3 regions of the Corallincola luteus genome follow, and region 1 is predicted to be linked to each of the others. Evidence: riboswitches for the same ligand, from Rfam matches in the RefSeq annotation. Region 1 holds a riboswitch; each other region holds the start of a gene.

Region 1 (5,564 bases):
GATGCGATCGGTAAGGCTTTCAAATCGTGATACCAGAAGTCACGCTCTGACTCCATTTCCACGTCCAGTTGGTTGTATTTAACCGTGATGCACACTTCAATCGTCGGCGAGCGCTTCATCGCTTCATTGGCGATCGCTTTCAAATTGGTCGGTTTACCCCGGCGCCAGCCACCATCCGCGGTGATCAATACATGACTGTTGGCATCGGCAATCCGCGCAGCAAGGGCCTCATAACTAAAACCACCATAAACGACCGAGTGAGCGGCACCGATCTTGGCACAGGCCAACATAGCAAACACCAGCTCAGGGATCTGCGGCATATAGATAGTAACGATGTCGCCTTTCTTCACCCCCATGCTTTTCAGCGTGTTGGCCATCTGGCTCACTTCACGGTTCAATGCATAGTAGGAATAACTGCACATCTCACCGGCTTCACTTTCCCATATGATGGCTAGTTTATTGCGGGTGGCATTATGCAGATGGCGATCAATGGCGTTGTGAACAATGTTGGTTTTAGCACCACTAAACCATTTAAAAAATGGCTTATTGCTGTCATCCAACACCTTATCCCAGGGCTCATACCATTCAAGCTCATTGGCTTGTTCAGCCCAAAAACCTTCTCGATCTTCAATCGAACGTTGATACAGGCTGTCGTAATCTTTGATTGTGGCATTCGCTATCACTTCAGCAGACGGATGAAATAGCTCCTTTTTGTCACTCATTGCGCTTCTCCCAGTGTTTGTTCGCTAGTGCGATTCTTTTCGTTATAAATTTTTGTCTGCCTACCTTATGAGAAAAAAGTGAGGCCATGGCACTACCAGTATGATTATTGGTTCAAGGTGTGATCTATTTCGCTCTTTTTTTAGCCACAGCCAATAAATAGCGAAAGACAACCTAAGAGAAGCCTAATTCATTGTTCTTAAATGAGATCCGCCCTAAAGTAATGTCATCACTTCGTAACCCACTGGCATCATGGCACCCGTTTTCACCATATTACTGCCCGTCTTTCTGATGATATTGATTGGCGGCTGCCTAGGACGTTTTGCAGGTTTTGCCGAGCACCATTACAAAGGGATCGCTGCGCTCACCTTTAATCTGCTGGTGCCCGCCTTACTATTTAACGGCAGCTTGCATACCCAGTGGCCTTCGTCCATTCCATGGGGGCTGTTTGCCAGCTATTACCTGCCCCAATTCATCATCTTCACCATCGCCTGGTTTGCCTGTGGTTATCGCCTAAGTCATCCACAACGCGCCTGTGTGGCGCTGGGGTCAACCTACTCCAACAACGTACTGATAGGGATCCCTGCAGTATTAGCTGTATTTGGTGAACCCGGTATGGCGCCGGCATTTATGATCATCGCCTTGCACAGTGCGTTGCTATTTACCATCAGCGGTATCGCTCTGGAGCTAGGACGAAGCAACACGGCTCATTGGCGACTGTTTTTTCGTGCATTGAGGAAAACCCTCACCACCCCCTTAGTCGCTTCTTTGCTGTTGGGGTTTGTTGCCAACGGCATGGGACTGATGCTACCAAGACCAATTCAGCAACTTCTTAGCTGGCTTGGGGACGCCGCGATCCCCTGCTCCTTGTTGGTATTAGGGATCGCTATCAGCAAATACTCCCTAACAGGACTCGGACCACGGGTGCTAATTATGAGCTTGCTCAAAGTCGGCTTAATGCCGGTACTGGTATGGTGGTCGGTAACTTTCCTATGGCAGCTCGATTTTTTAGACGGTGCTGTTGCCGTGCTACTGGCAGCAACGCCGGTCGGGGTCAATGCTTACGCCTTCGCCCACCAGCATCAGCAAAGCGAAGCTGAAGTGGCAGCCGCTGTGCTTTTGTCTACGATAGTAGCAAGCATCAGTATGAGTGCTTGGCTGGCGTGGATGCTGTTACCAAATACCTGACAGGGGGTCAGTGCTTACTCATGGCAACGACAGATATCTACTTGGTGCGGCATGGTGAGACAACATGGAACCAAACACAGCGACTGCAAGGTCACTTAGACAGCCCCTTGACTCAGCGCGGCAAACAGCAAGCAAAACAAGCTGCTGAGCTGCTGCAAACCACCTGTTTAGCTGCAGTGTATAGCAGTGACTTAGCCCGCTGCAGTCATACCGCTCAATGCATAGCTGCGCAACATAAACTGCCCTTGACCACGCTCAGCGGACTCAGAGAGCGCCATTTTGGCCCACTACAGGGGATGCAGCTGACCGATATGGATCATCATCAGTTAGCACTATGTAATCTGCATGTGGATGGCTCTCCCGATGCAGCTCCGCTCGGCGGTGAAAGTGTCAGAGAGGTCTGGCAACGTAGCCAAAATACTCTCGCTGAAATCGTCAAGCCTCATGTGAATCAAGCCATAGTTGTCGTCACCCATGGTTCGGTTTTGGCTATTTTGTTACAAGGCCTGGCCGCTAAACCATTGCATCCGGTGCGCACCGGATATTATGAGAATGGCGCTGTCGTTGGCTTACAGTGGCAACACTGAGTCAGCACACGGTTCATACCTGTTAATAACTTGTTGTCTCCAGCAATATGCCGGATAATCTCGCCACCAATTCGTTGTGGCTAAGTAAGCGATCGATAACCACAGCGGTAACGATGGTGCCATACAGGCTTAAAAGGGAACGCGGTGCAAAACCGCGGCTGTACCCGCAACTGTAAACAGAACGCTGCACACTCGCCACTGACCTCCACGGGTTGGGAAGGCGTGCAGTCAGAAGCTGTGAGCCAGGAGACCTGCCATCCGTTAAAACTGAACCTTGTATCACGCAATAGCGTGATAACACCTGAGCGGGTTACTCAGGGCAGTGTTTACCGGAACCAGATCTATAGCTTTCAATTCCGGTCAACCCGCCTAAAAATCCGCGCTCAATAATGGAAGCAATGTGGCGCATATCCAAGCTAAACATCTGTATCGACCTCAGCATGACAGGCGATACCACTGATGCCCAATCAAGAGCAACCGCTGGTGCAGGTGGACGCCCTTGGCTGGCAAGCTGATGGTCGCCATATTCTGCAACAGATAGATTTCCAGATTAGCCGTGGCACATTTGTTGGCTTGATCGGGCCAAATGGCGCAGGCAAATCCAGCTTGCTACGATGTCTATATAGAGTAAATAAGCCTTCCAGCGGTCAAGTACGCCTTAACGGTCAGAATTTATGGCAGCACTCGGCGCGCACCGTTGCGCAGCAAGTGGCTGTGGTACTGCAAGAAACCACCGGTAACTTCGGCTTGCGATTGCGTGATGTAGTACGGATGGGGTTAACTCCCCATAAAGCCGCATTTGCATTGGATAGCCACCATGATCTGCAACTGGTCGATGATGCCATTGAGCAGGTGGGTTTAACGGCATTAGCACAGCAGCCCTTTGAACATCTGTCTGGGGGCGAGAAACAGCGCGCGCTGATCGCCCGCGCTATCGTGCAGCGTCCTAAGCTGTTGCTGATGGACGAACCAACCAATCATCTCGATGTGCGTTATCAAATTCAGGTATTGGAGCTAGCCAAACACTTGGGCATCACTGTGATCGCATCGATCCACGATCTGAATTTGGCCAGCGCCTTTTGTGATCAGCTGTTGTTGATCGATCAGGGCAAACTGATTGGCCAAGGAACCCCTGACGAAATATTAACCGAACGCATGCTCGGTGAGGTATTTGGAGTCTGCAGCAGTATCGATCAACACCCGGACCATGGTCACCCGCGCATTACCTACCACTATGGCTACTTAACCGCAAACAATAAACCACCGGGAGGTGACCATGCCTGAGCAGTTATGGCAACGGCCCGCCTTTCGCTGGTTGGTAATAATGGCGCTACTGCTATTTGCATTAGCAACACCGCTGTTCGCAGCCAGCTTCGGCGCTGCCCAGATCGATGCAGCAGATGTGTGGCATGCTCTGTGCCATCATTTGGGGGGCAGTTGTGATGTCAGCGCGATCAAACAGCGTATCGTTATCGATATTCGCTTACCTCGGGTCATTTTGGCCTTTGTTGCCGGCGCGGGGCTAGCACTGTCTGGAGCGGTATTACAAACCGTCACTCGTAACCCGTTAGCTGACCCCTACCTATTCGGCATCTCTTCTGGGGCTTCGCTGGGGGCAGTGATCGTCATTGCTGTTCTAGGTATAGGCCATGGCATCGGTCTCCCCTTGGGGGCCTTTTGTGGCAGTGCTCTGGCCGTTATCTTAGTGATGGCGATGAGCAGTCGCTCCGGTCCGGGACAAGTGGAGCGCATGCTACTGGCGGGCGTGGCCACCTCATTTATGCTCAGTGCCATGACCAGCTTGGCACTCTACACCAGCGATCCTCAGGCCACCGCATCGGTGCTGTTTTGGACCTTAGGCAGTTTTACCCGCGCCAGCTGGGATAATATATGGCTGCCGGTCGTTGTCACCAGCAGCTGCTTACTGCTTTTTATCGGCTTCAGCCGGCAGTTAAACGCCATTTTAGCGGGCGAAGAGAGCGCACGAACCTTAGGTGTCAATGTCGCCCGCCTGCGCGTGGTAATGTTGCTGCTCAGCTCCTTAATCACTGCCACACTGGTGGCCTATTGCGGTGGCATCGCCTTTGTCGGCCTGATGATCCCTCACCTGGTACGCATGTTACTAGGCGTTAATGTACTGCGCAGCCTGCTAGCCACTTGCTTGGCCGGGGGACTATTTATGGTTTGGATCGATGTGCTGGCGCGTAAACTGCTACCGGGGCAAGAACTGCCTGTCGGCGTTATCACCTCGGCACTCGGTAGCCTGTTTTTCCTGATTATTTTACGTCGCCGCAGCGCAGGCATGGGGAGTTAGGCTTTGACCACCAGACAATCCTTCTCTGCCCAAGCCCCAACACTGATGGTGCAAGGGACGACATCGGACGCAGGCAAAAGCATCACTGTCGCAGGGCTTTGTCGCCTGTTTCAGCGGGCAGGCGTCAAGGTCGCGCCATTTAAACCACAAAATATGGCGCTCAACAGTGCTGTCACCGCCGATGGTGGTGAAATAGGTCGCGCGCAAGCGTTGCAAGCAGAAGCCTGTAAGCTTACTCCTCATACCGACTTTAACCCGGTGTTGCTAAAGCCCAATACGGATATCGGCGCCCAGGTGATCATTCACGGCCATCCGGTTGCAGATATGGATGCCACTGATTACCACCAGTATAAAACCGTGGCTATGTCTGCGGTGCTGAGTTCATATCAGCGATTGGCTGAGCAGTATGAGTTGATCCTGGTTGAAGGGGCTGGCAGCCCTGCCGAAATCAATCTACGGGATAGAGACATCGCCAATATGGGGTTTGCCGAAGCAGTGGATTGCCCGGTGATTATTGTTGCCGATATTGACCGTGGTGGCGTATTCGCCCACCTCCACGGAACGCTGGCCCTGCTATCTCCTAGTGAACAGGCCCGCGTCGTTGGTTTTGTTATCAATCGCTTTCGCGGCGATATCAGTTTGCTGCAATCGGGTCTGGATTGGCTGGAACAGGAAACAGGCAAGCCGGTACTCGGTGTCATCCCCTATCTGCATGATCTGCAACTGGATGCAGAAGACGCCATTAACGCCGCGCA
Region 2 (5,564 bases), 340 kb from region 1:
CTTTCGCCCCATCTTGTTGGCTAACTCATTGTGACGACTTGGGTCGCTCGCTATAGTGGTTTTACTTATCTGATTCCTCACAGGGATGTTGCTGTGACAAACCCATTTGAAGGCCGCTCTAATCGTTTGGTACTGTTGATATTTTTAGCGGTTGCCTTGTATGCGAGTTACGCGCTGATCCAACCCTATATACAGCCCATTATTTTGGCTTTATTGATCGGCATGCTAACCGTTCCGGCCCATGATTGGCTGGTCGTAAAGCTCAATGGCCGTAAGAACAGTGCAGCCATTGTCAGTTGTCTGTTGCTCTCTTTAGTGCTGCTTATTCCGTCGATTTTGGTGATGATAGCGATCCTTAAACAGGGCGTCAGTTATTCCAGTACCGTGCGAGAGTGGGCTGACGGTGGCAATGTCCATCAGCTATTGGGTCATCCTTGGGTGATCAAGATAAAGCAACTACTTGGCCAACTGCTACCTGAAGACGCCCTGCATCCCGAAACCATCAAGGCTAAAGTATTAGATGTTGGCAGTGGTATGGGTAAACAGTTTGTCGGCATCTCTACCGCCATGCTGGGCAGTATCACCACGTTTTTTCTGAACTTTACCCTGATGCTGTTCGTACTGTTTTTTGTACTGCGGGATCATGAAAAGTTGATCCGATTTTTTCGCCACGCCTTACCTTTGTCGCGTAGTCAGGAAGATGCGTTGTTGGCCGATATTAAAAAGGTCAGTAAGTCAGCTTTGTTGGGCTCATTACTCACTGCCATCACTCAAGGCTTTGTTGGTGGCATTGGTCTATGGATGGCAGGTTTTCCAGCGCTGTTCTGGGGGACGATGATGGCATTTGCGTCGTTGATCCCCTTTGTCGGTACCGCCTTAATTTGGGTACCCGCCGCGATTTACCTGTTTGTCACCGGGGAGACTGGCTGGGGCATCTTTATGGTGGTGTGGGGCGTTGTCGTTGTTGGTTCTATTGATAACTTCCTGCGGCCTTTGTTTATGCAAGGGGCATCGATGAGTACCGTGGTGGTATTCTTTTCGTTGCTTGGTGGTTTACAGGTATTTGGTTTGATTGGGCTATTATATGGGCCACTGATCTTTTCTATTACCCTGGTGCTGTTTCATCTATACGAAAAAGAGTTCTCTAATTTTCTCGATGATCAGGACGGCCGTTAATATTTTGCCGACAGGGTGCTGCGGTCATTGGATATATATTGGTTAATTGCGAGGAACGATTATGTTTGTGGTGATTTTTGGACGTTCAGGCTGTCCTTTCTGTGTGCGGGCAAAAGAGTTAGCGGAGAAGTTAACTGAGGATCGTGACGATTTTAAGTTCCGTTACATCGATATTCATGAAGAGGGGATCAGTAAGGCCGATCTAGAAAAAACGGTCGGTAAGCCGGTAGAAACAGTGCCGCAGATCTTTATCGATCAGGAACATGTCGGTGGCTTTACCGAGTTTGATGCCTATGCCAAAGAGCATTTGCAGTAGGCTTTCCCGCCATATCTATCTTGCAGAGGGAGGTTTCTCCCTCTATTTATCGCACTTGCCAGTTCTCTTGCTAGAAAAGCAGGCTAAAAACACCCACTTCTTATCTTTAATCAGATTAATTAGCATGTTCTTGCGGTAAATTTGACCTGTTTTGCGCTGCATAAACGACTGCTGGTGGTTAATTGTCATCGCTTTTTGTTTAGTCAGAACATCCACTTAAGGGTTTAGACACCCTATTTCTGTCTCGCTGTTTTAAAAAGGAATTGAAAATGAGATTGATACCCGCCCTCTGTTTTATTGCATCTGTTTTACCCTGCACTTTGCTTGCTCAAGATGAGATGTTGAGTGCTGAAGATCAGGCTTATCTGGCATGGTCTTCGGAGTTCTTATCATCGCTGGATCCGCAAACCGGCGAGATCCTGTTGCCGGGCAGCATGGCTCGACTTCATGTGTCGGATGATTTCTATTATCTCGATCCGCAAGATGCCGAGCGTGTGCTCAGCGAGGCTTGGGGAAACCCGCCAGGCACTGGCGCTTTGGGGATGTTGTTGCCTGCTGGGCAGACTCCGCTGGACGAGGATTCCTGGGCGGTTGTCATCTCATTTGAAGAAGATGGTTACGTTTCTGATGAAGATGCCTACAACATTGATTATGACGAACTGTTAGAAGAGATGCAGGCGGATACCCGGTCAGAGAGCGGAGAGCGCGAAGCAGCAGGTTATGGCTCAATTGATTTAGTTGGTTGGGCAGCTCGACCTTACTACGACAAAAGTCGTCATCAGCTCTATTGGGCGAAAGAGCTGGAGTTTGACCACGATCCCAATCATACCCTGAACTACAGCATCCGCAGCTTAGGTCGCAAAGGCGTGCTGGAGATGAATTTTGTTGCTGGTATGAACCAACTTGATCAGATCAATGGCAGTTTAGATAGCGTACTGGCGATGGTGAACTTCGTTGATGGTCATCGTTACGAAGATTTTGACCCCTCCTATGATGAGGTAGCAGCTTATGGCTTAGGTGCGCTTGTTGCCGGCAAACTGGCGGCGAAAACGGGTGCTATTGCCGGTTTTTTGCTGCTGTTGAAAAAGTTTTGGTGGCTGGCTTTAGTTGCCATTGGTGGCATATTCCGCGCTATCACGGGTAAGAAAAACTAGTTTTTGAAGGTTACCCTGTAAACCTTGCGTCGCCGACGGGGATATTGGGGTCAACACCTAGCCTGAGTTGATGCTCTCCGAATGGAGAGCATTGAGCAAATCTAATTTTTGCATTTGTAATGCTCACTTTTTATTTAACTTTTGTATATCAAATCACCTTTTAAACACTATATATTGACGTTAATCAATTCTTGAACCACTATATGTGCCGAACGGTTCCCAAGGGCTTCTTCAATAGAATGCCCACGGATTAATAGGGAATGCGGTGAATTAGTGGTGTTTTTTCCGCTAATAATTCCGCAGCTGCCCCCGCAACTGTAAGTGCAGAGCCACGCTCAATAGCCACTGGAATGAGATTCCGGGAAGGCGAGTCAAGGCGAAGACGCACAAGCCAGGAGACCTGCCGTCGCGGTGTGTTTTTCGCACCAACTAACTGATTCGTCAAACATCGGGCGGGGTGATCCGGTGTGTGGCTCGACCATGCCCGGCTGTTCGCCTGAACGCTAGCATGGCTGGCGTCATACCTTCCCCTGCCTTGTCGCTACGGAGTTCGACAAGGTGAATAACAAAAATATCTCAATTGCCAAACGTGATGGCCGCCATGAACCGCTGGATCTGGATAAGATCCATAAGGTACTCACCTGGGCGGCAGAAGGGCTTGATACTGTCTCTGTATCTCAAGTCGAGCTTAGAGCACATCTGCAATTTCACGACGGAATTACCACGTCAGACATTCATGAAACATTGATTAAGTCTGCGGCGGATCTGATCTCGGAAGAGACCCCTGATTATCAGTATCTGGCTGCCCGGCTGAACATCTTTCATCTGCGTAAAAAAGCCTATGGTCAATACACGCCGCCTTCGCTATACCAGCACGTGGGTCGGCTGGTGGATCTGCAACGTTACGATGCCCAGCTACTAACGGATTACAGCATGGAAGAGTTCGCCCTGATGGATGGTTTTATCGACCACCAACGGGACTTGGACTTTGCTTACGCTGCCGTGAAGCAGCTGGAAGGTAAATACCTGGTTCAGGACAGGGTGAAAGGAAAGTTCTACGAAAGCCCGCAGTTTCTCTACCTGCTGATCGGTGCGTGTTTGTTTGCTAACTACGACAGATCCATTCGCTTGGATTATGTCCGTCGCTTTTATGATGCGGTCTCTACGTTCAAAATCTCTTTGCCAACACCGATTATGGCGGGCGTGCGTACGCCAACCCGCCAGTTCAGTTCTTGCGTGTTGATTGAATGCGGTGATTCGCTTGATTCCATTAACGCAACCACCTCTGCGATTGTGCGCTATGTCAGTCAGCGTGCGGGTATTGGTATTAATGCTGGACGTATTCGCGCGCTTGGTTCATCGATCCGAGGTGGGGAGGCTAATCATACCGGTTGTATTCCATTCTTTAAGCACTTCCAAACGGCGGTGAAATGCTGCTCTCAGGGCGGTGTTCGTGGCGGTGCTGCGACGCTGTTTTACCCGCTTTGGCATTTAGAAGCAGAAGAGTTGCTGGTACTTAAAAACAACCGCGGTGTGGAAGAGAATCGGGTTCGGCATCTGGATTATGGGGTGCAGCTTAATCGGCTGATGTACCAACGTCTGCTACAAAATGCAGACATCTCACTGTTCAGTCCGTCAGATGTGCCGGGATTATACGAAGCGTTTTTTGCTGATCAGGATGAGTTCGAAAAGCTCTATCAGCAATACGAACAAGACACCAACGTTCGCAAGAAAACCATTAAAGCCGTTGAGCTGTTTTCGCGCTTATTACAAGAGCGAGCGTCAACGGGCCGTATCTACATTCAGAATGTTGACCACTGTAATACCCATAGTCCGTTTGACCCGGCTAAAGCGCCGATACGTCAATCTAACCTTTGTCTTGAGATCGCGCTACCTACAACGCCATTGCAGGATATTAATGACAAAGAGGGTGAGATCGCGCTTTGTACGTTGGCGGCATTTAATCTCGGTGCGCTTAAGTCGTTAGATGAATTGGCCCCACTTGCTGATCTATTAGTGCGCGCATTAGACAGCTTATTGACCTATCAGAACTATCCCGTGCCTGCGGCGCAGCAAGGCTCGCTGAAGCGGCGTACTCTGGGGGTAGGCGTGATCAACTATGCCTACTATTTGGCCAAAAACGGCGTGAAGTATTCTGATGGTTCAGCACTGGGTTTGACCCACCGTACCTTTGAAGCGATCCAGTATCATCTGCTGCAAGCCTCTAACCAATTAGCGTGTGAACAGGGCGCTTGTGATGCCTTTGCTGATACCACCTATGCCCGGGGCGAATTGCCGATAGATCACTACAAAAAAGATGTGGATGGTTACTGCGATGAACCGCTGCATTGTGATTGGGAAGGGCTACGCGCTGACATTCTGCGTGATGGGCTACGCAACTCCACCCTCACTGCATTGATGCCCTCTGAAACCTCTTCTCAGATCAGTAATGCCACTAACGGTATTGAACCACCACGAGGCTTTGTCAGTGTTAAAGCATCGAAAGACGGGATCTTGAAACAGGTGGTTCCGGAGTTAGAAACACTCCGTGATAGCTACGAACTGCTATGGAATATCCCGAGTAACACGGGCTATTTGCAGTTGGTCGGAGTGATGCAAAAGTTCGTCGACCAAGCTATTTCTGCCAACACCAACTATGACCCCGCGCGATTTGGCGAAGGCAAAGTGCCGATGCAATTGCTGATGCAAGACCTACTTAGTGCTTATAAGTGCGGCCTGAAAACGCTTTATTACCACAACACTCGCGACGGTGCGACGGACAAGCATTTATCCAACGAGTCGCCAGTAATGGGAGAGGCGCGCCCAGCTGAAACGACCGTTGTAGAAAACGATGACGACGGCTGTGAAGGCGGCGCTTGTAAGATTTAGCCTGAGCGGATTTTTTAAAGGATAAAAAG
Region 3 (5,564 bases), 170 kb from region 1:
TTCTTTGGTTGTATCGCTTTGTGGTAAAACCACCGCTAGATTCTGGTCTGGGTGACGGGTGCCATAGCGACGCGTTAACGCAAAATCGGCCCCCAATTGCAAATCGGTTGGCTCCCACTGTACCTTGCGACCATCGGCTATCAAGATAGGATTAGCCGCACCGCATTGGTCCGGCTTTACCGCGTCATCGCCATAACATCCCGCAGCAAGATCTAAATAAGGCTTATCCGAGGGGCAGTAGGCTGTGCAGCTAACCCCTTCTTTAGAAAAAGGCGAATAACATGCTTTCTCTTTAGCACACCATTCAACTCCCTCTGCGTCTTTATATAGGTATATATGTTCAGGGAAATCTGCCGGAGGGCATTTCACAGTGTTGTATAAAATGGTTAAGTACCTGTAATGAGGGTAACACCCATCTGCACCGCACCGTAGCTTGTTACAATCTAGACTCAATCGTGACCCTGAGTCCCCTCTTAGAGCATGAGACACATATGAGTAGCTCCTCCCATAAACTTTGCAAGCCTCTCCAGCCATCAAGTATTTATCATAGAAATACTCATTAAAACCACGCCCAACATTGGCACGGGAAACACCAATTTCGCTGACTGACTTAAGATCCTCAAGATCAAGCTCAACCGAATGGCCAGAGAAGCTAAGAGTCATTAGTACTAGCAGCAGCCTTAACCTTACGAAGGGTATATTTAATACAATAGATTCGTTTCTTAATTTCATTCTTTTGAATTACCTATATCTTTTATCGCTGCGACACACGCGTAGCGATACGCTGGCCTTGGTCGTTATAGTCATATTCAGTAATGCTGGTGGCGGTGGTGATACGCGTTGGCCACGGATATTGCGGGTGCCACTCGGTGGTGGTGATACGTTGCGCTGGCGTGCCTTCCGCTTCAGTCTGCTGCGTCACTAAGCCACGGGCGTTATAGGCAAAGCGAGTAATGTTGCCCTGCCAATCGGTTTGGGTGTGAATAGCCCCGTTGGGGTAGTAGGTATATTCCCGGTTCGCCCCGGCACAGTTGTTGGATGGCACACCTTCAACCCGTTCCAGACGTTTCACGCCATTTTGTTCCAGGTAGTGGTAAATGGTGTCTTTTCCCAGCGGGTTAGTCACCGTGGTCTGGTTGTCGCCAAACACAAATTTGAAATGGTCATCATCGCCATGGCGGCTTTCAATGGCGCGGCCTTCATCATCGTAAGCCCAGGTCACGTAGCGTACCCCCCGTTCATCGGTGATACCGGTCAGAGCCTGACCAAAGCGTGGGTCTTCGTAATGATACTGACGGCTACGGCCATCTTTGTGAGTGACGCTGATTAAGCGGCTTTGTTCATCGTAACCATAGGTAACAAAATCATTCTGAGTGCTGGCACCTTCCAGACGGCCGGCTTCGTCATAAGTCAGAAGCATGTGGTTGTTACCGTCGACAACTTCAAGTAAACGCCCGTCGTCATAGTTAAATGACACTCGCCGGCCGTTTGTTTCACGCGCCGTGAGTTTGCCGTCAGTATTGTAAAATTCTTGCACGCCAAGAGTGGGCTTATGAAGCCAACCTTGCGGCTCAATAGCCTCGATAACTTTGCCGGTAAATTGTCCACTGGTATAGGTAAGTTCATCCTGTTTGATGAACATTTCTTTGTGTGTGCCGTCCAAACGGAAGAGTTTGTACCTATTGGATGAAAAAGAAAGGCTAGGAATCTTTAGCAGACGCCACGTTCCTTGCTGCCAAGCTCCTTCCGAATATAGGTTGTGCCCAGAAAGAAGACTTTTAGCCTTATACCCTTCAGGTTGAAAATGCCTCACAGCTCCATCAGGCAAAACGCCTTCAGGATAAGGGCCTTCATAGTAGCTATTGTCATGCACAGACTGTGTTGAATAGTGTCGTTGAAGTGAGAATAATCTGCTCAACTGCAAATCCGCAGGTTCCAACTGCCATTTCCGTCCGTCAGCAATTAAGATAGGGTTTCCATCCCCAGCCTTACAAAAATCTTTAACGGGCGAACCATAACAACCTTGTTGTAAATCCAAGCTAGATTTATCTTTGGGGCACTCTACCGCACAGCCTTCAAACTCATAGTTCCAACTAAAAGGGCGCTCGCATAGGTTACAGTCAAACTTAAGCAGTGACTGATGTATATGATGAGTGTCGGGATACCATCCTTCGTTATAAGCGGTTCGATAGTAAACGCATCTTTCTGATGCCCTTGATCCTCTTTGCTTATCCGAAAGAGCCGGGCAATATGCTTTATACCAAATACCATAGTCCCAACCAGGAAAACCGTTGTTCTCTGGTGTAACAGGCGAAGCAGCAAGCGCTTCCTTTTCAGTGCGAAAACACTTTTCTGGCCTATTAGCAGGATCTTTAGGCCCGCCCGCGGAATTAGAAACCAGGCAAAAATACTCCCCCCCCTGAGAACAGTATTTAGATTTGGCATCATCAGCATAACAGGCGGTGCTTAAGCACAGCGTCACCACTAAAGCCAAGCAACCATAAGTAGTGCAAAGATACATTTTTTTGTAGTAAGAATAATTTTGTAAAGACATAATTAAATACTAATTTCCTTATCGCTGAGACACACGCGTAGCGATGCGCTGACCTTGGTCGTTGTAGTCATATTCAGTGATGCTGGTGGCGGTGGTGATACGCGTTGGCCACAAGCAGTAAAAAGGAGGCTATTCTGATGACTTCTGGATGATGGCAATTGCATAACTTCCTTTTCTTAGGCACCAAGACAGCACCCATAGCTAGCTCCTTTAGAGCCCGCTTTTTAACATTTTATCTACAATTAGGTCAATATATCCCCCTACACACTACCGCTTTTATTGACTTGAGTGCAGAGCCCGTTCCAAATGATGAATGACGTAGTGAGTTGATAGACTTCCACCGATATAACCACAACATTGGCAGCATCACATTTTAAATGATTCCTTGGTTTCACCCATCCAAAAGCTTGCCTTCGATCAATGAAACCTTAGTTCACCAAACACCACATCTAGTGCCTTAGCCTTTTTACTGCCACTATATATGCAGATTGTGGTCCGCACACATGCGCAAGCATGGGGACAATAGGGAATCCGGTGAGAAACCGGAGCTACCCCCGTAACTGTATCTGGTTGGTACGCTGCATCTTCTGTCCATATCTAATGGGCAAAGCCACTGGCTTAGCGCTGGGAAGGCGGCAGTTAACTCAATACCAGAAGCCAGGAGACCTGCCGCAATCACCAATGCCATGCTGGGCGGGGTGCACCAGTGCAACATGAATTATTGGGCGATATGGTCAGCGCTAGCTGATGTTCGCCTACTTATCATGCTGTGACTATTTGCCCTCGCTTACCATCGCCCTACATCAATCTAAGCAGTACAGAATAATAAGTTCAGGAGATGAACATGCAGCAGGTCGTGATTAAACGGGATGGCAGTCGCGCCCCTTTCAACCCTAAACGGATCCAGTTGGCGATACAGAGCGCTTGCGAAGTGGTCGGCATTCGTTCGGCGAAAATAGCTGAGCAGATCACCGAGCAGGTAGCGAGTCAATTAGCACCGCTTTCCGAGTTGCATATCGACGAGATCCAACAGGCTGTGGAAGACAGCTTGATGGCCAGCGAGCAAAAAGCGGTGGCCCGCGCTTACATTGAGTACCGTCACGACCGCGATCTGGCCCGGGAAAAAGCCAGTCACCTGAATCAGGAAATACGCGGTTTAATGGAGCAGAGCGATCTGAATCTGCTGAATGAAAACGCCAATAAAGACAGCAAGGTGATCCCCACCCAGCGCGATCTGTTGGCGGGTATCGTCGCCAAGCATTACTCCCGTCGTCATATTCTGCCAAAGGATGTGGTGAGCGCCCACGACCGGGGAGAGTTGCACTACCATGACCTGGATTACGCGCCGTTTTTTCCGATGTTTAACTGCATGCTGATTGATCTAAAAGGGATGTTAGAGCAAGGCTTTAAGATGGGTAACGCGGAGATCGATACGCCAAAATCGATTGCCACTGCCACGGCGGTTACCGCACAGATCATCGCTCAAGTAGCAAGCCATATCTATGGCGGCACCACGGTCAATCGTATCGATGAAGTACTGGCACCTTATGTCACCGCCAGCTACGAGAAGCACTTGGCGACAGCTGCCGAGTGGCAGGTATCGGATGCCGAATCGTTCGCCCAAGCGCAAACTGAAAAAGAGTGTCATGACGCCTTTCAGTCATTGGAGTATGAGGTGAATACCCTGCACACCGCCAATGGCCAAACGCCGTTTGTGACCTTCGGTTTTGGTTTGGGTGAAAGCTGGCAAGCCAAACTGATCCAACGTTCAATTCTGCAGAACCGTATTGCCGGATTAGGCCGTAATCGCAAAACCGCCGTCTTTCCGAAACTGGTGTTTGTCATTAAAGAGGGCCTTAACCGCAGCCCGCAAGATCCCAACTACGGGATCAAACAGTTGGCCTTAGAGTGTGCCTCGAAGCGCATGTATCCAGATATTTTGAACTACGAGCAAGTGGTGCAAGTCACGGGTTCCTTTAAGACACCGATGGGCTGCCGTAGTTTCTTAGGTCAGTATGAAGAGGACGGCGTGGAGATCCATGATGGCCGCAACAATCTGGGCGTGGTTAGCCTTAACCTGCCAAGGCTGGCGATGGAAGCTGACGGTAACGAAAAGAACTTTTATCGTTTGCTTGATGACCGCTTACTGTTAGCCAAAAAAGCGCTCGATTCGCGCATCGCCCGCTTGGAGGGTGTCAAGGCACGCGTCGCACCGATCCTTTATATGGAAGGCGCTTGTGGCGTGCGCTTAAAAGCCGATGATGATGTACTGCAACTGTTCAGGAATGGCCGCGCCTCTATTTCCCTCGGCTATATCGGCCTGCATGAAACCATCAACGCACTCTACAACCAGCAACAAACGGCTACCGATGCGCACCCATTCGATGACCAAATGTTGCAGCAAAAAGCGCAAGCGATTGTTGCGCATCTGCGTCTGACGACTGAACGCTGGAAACGGGAAACGGGCTTTGGTTTTAGCTTGTATGCCACGCCCAGTGAGAACCTCTGCAGCCGTTTCTGCCGCTTAGACACCATAGAGTTCGGCATTATTAAAGGGGTAACGGATAAAGGCTATTACACAAATAGCTTTCATCTCGATGTTGAGAAAAATACCAACCCCTATGACAAGCTCGATTTTGAGATGGCCTACCCTGCGATCAGTAATGGCGGCTTTATCTGCTACGGCGAATACCCCAATTTGCAGCATAATCTGCAGGCGTTAGAAGATGTGTGGGATTACAGTTACGATCGCGTGCCCTACTACGGCACTAACACGCCGATAGATGAATGCTACCAGTGTGATTTCACAGGCGAATTTGATTGCACCAGCAAAGGCTTTACCTGCCCTAGCTGCGGCAACCATGATCCAGCCAAGGTATCGGTGACGCGTCGGGTTTGCGGCTATTTAGGTAGCCCAGATGCGCGGCCATTTAATGCTGGCAAGCAGGAAGAGGTAAAACGCCGAGTGAAGCACCTGTAATGCACCTAAACGCCTATTACCCTGTGGATG

The links. A riboswitch is a leader RNA that binds a small molecule or an ion and turns the genes downstream of it on or off. The one in region 1 is predicted to bind cobalamin.
Region 2: another riboswitch for cobalamin. It lies ahead of nrdA (class 1a ribonucleoside-diphosphate reductase subunit alpha); the one in region 1 lies ahead of EZV61_RS02985 (ABC transporter ATP-binding protein).
Region 3: another riboswitch for cobalamin. It lies ahead of nrdD (anaerobic ribonucleoside-triphosphate reductase); the one in region 1 lies ahead of EZV61_RS02985 (ABC transporter ATP-binding protein).

The regions. Positions count from the first base shown of each region.
Region 1 covers NZ_SJXE01000001.1:690,444-696,007, reverse strand. Annotated here, with positions in the region: gene acs (acetate--CoA ligase) at 1-722, opposite strand, end outside; gene EZV61_RS02995 (AEC family transporter) at 973-1,908, shown strand; gene EZV61_RS02990 (histidine phosphatase family protein) at 1,929-2,495, shown strand; cobalamin riboswitch at 2,593-2,768, shown strand; gene EZV61_RS02985 (ABC transporter ATP-binding protein) at 2,955-3,779, shown strand; gene EZV61_RS02980 (FecCD family ABC transporter permease) at 3,772-4,809, shown strand; gene EZV61_RS02975 (cobyric acid synthase) at 4,855-5,564, shown strand, end outside.
Region 2 covers NZ_SJXE01000001.1:355,044-360,607, forward strand. Annotated here, with positions in the region: gene EZV61_RS01615 (AI-2E family transporter) at 94-1,176, shown strand; gene EZV61_RS01620 (GrxA family glutaredoxin) at 1,238-1,492, shown strand; gene EZV61_RS01625 (DUF2167 domain-containing protein) at 1,762-2,646, shown strand; cobalamin riboswitch at 2,842-3,068, shown strand; gene nrdA (class 1a ribonucleoside-diphosphate reductase subunit alpha) at 3,205-5,535, shown strand.
Region 3 covers NZ_SJXE01000001.1:858,997-864,560, reverse strand. Annotated here, with positions in the region: gene EZV61_RS03820 (RHS repeat protein) at 1-369, opposite strand, end outside; gene EZV61_RS19395 (RHS repeat protein) at 755-1,642, opposite strand; cobalamin riboswitch at 3,029-3,242, shown strand; gene nrdD (anaerobic ribonucleoside-triphosphate reductase) at 3,399-5,534, shown strand; gene nrdG (anaerobic ribonucleoside-triphosphate reductase-activating protein) at 5,534-5,564, shown strand, end outside.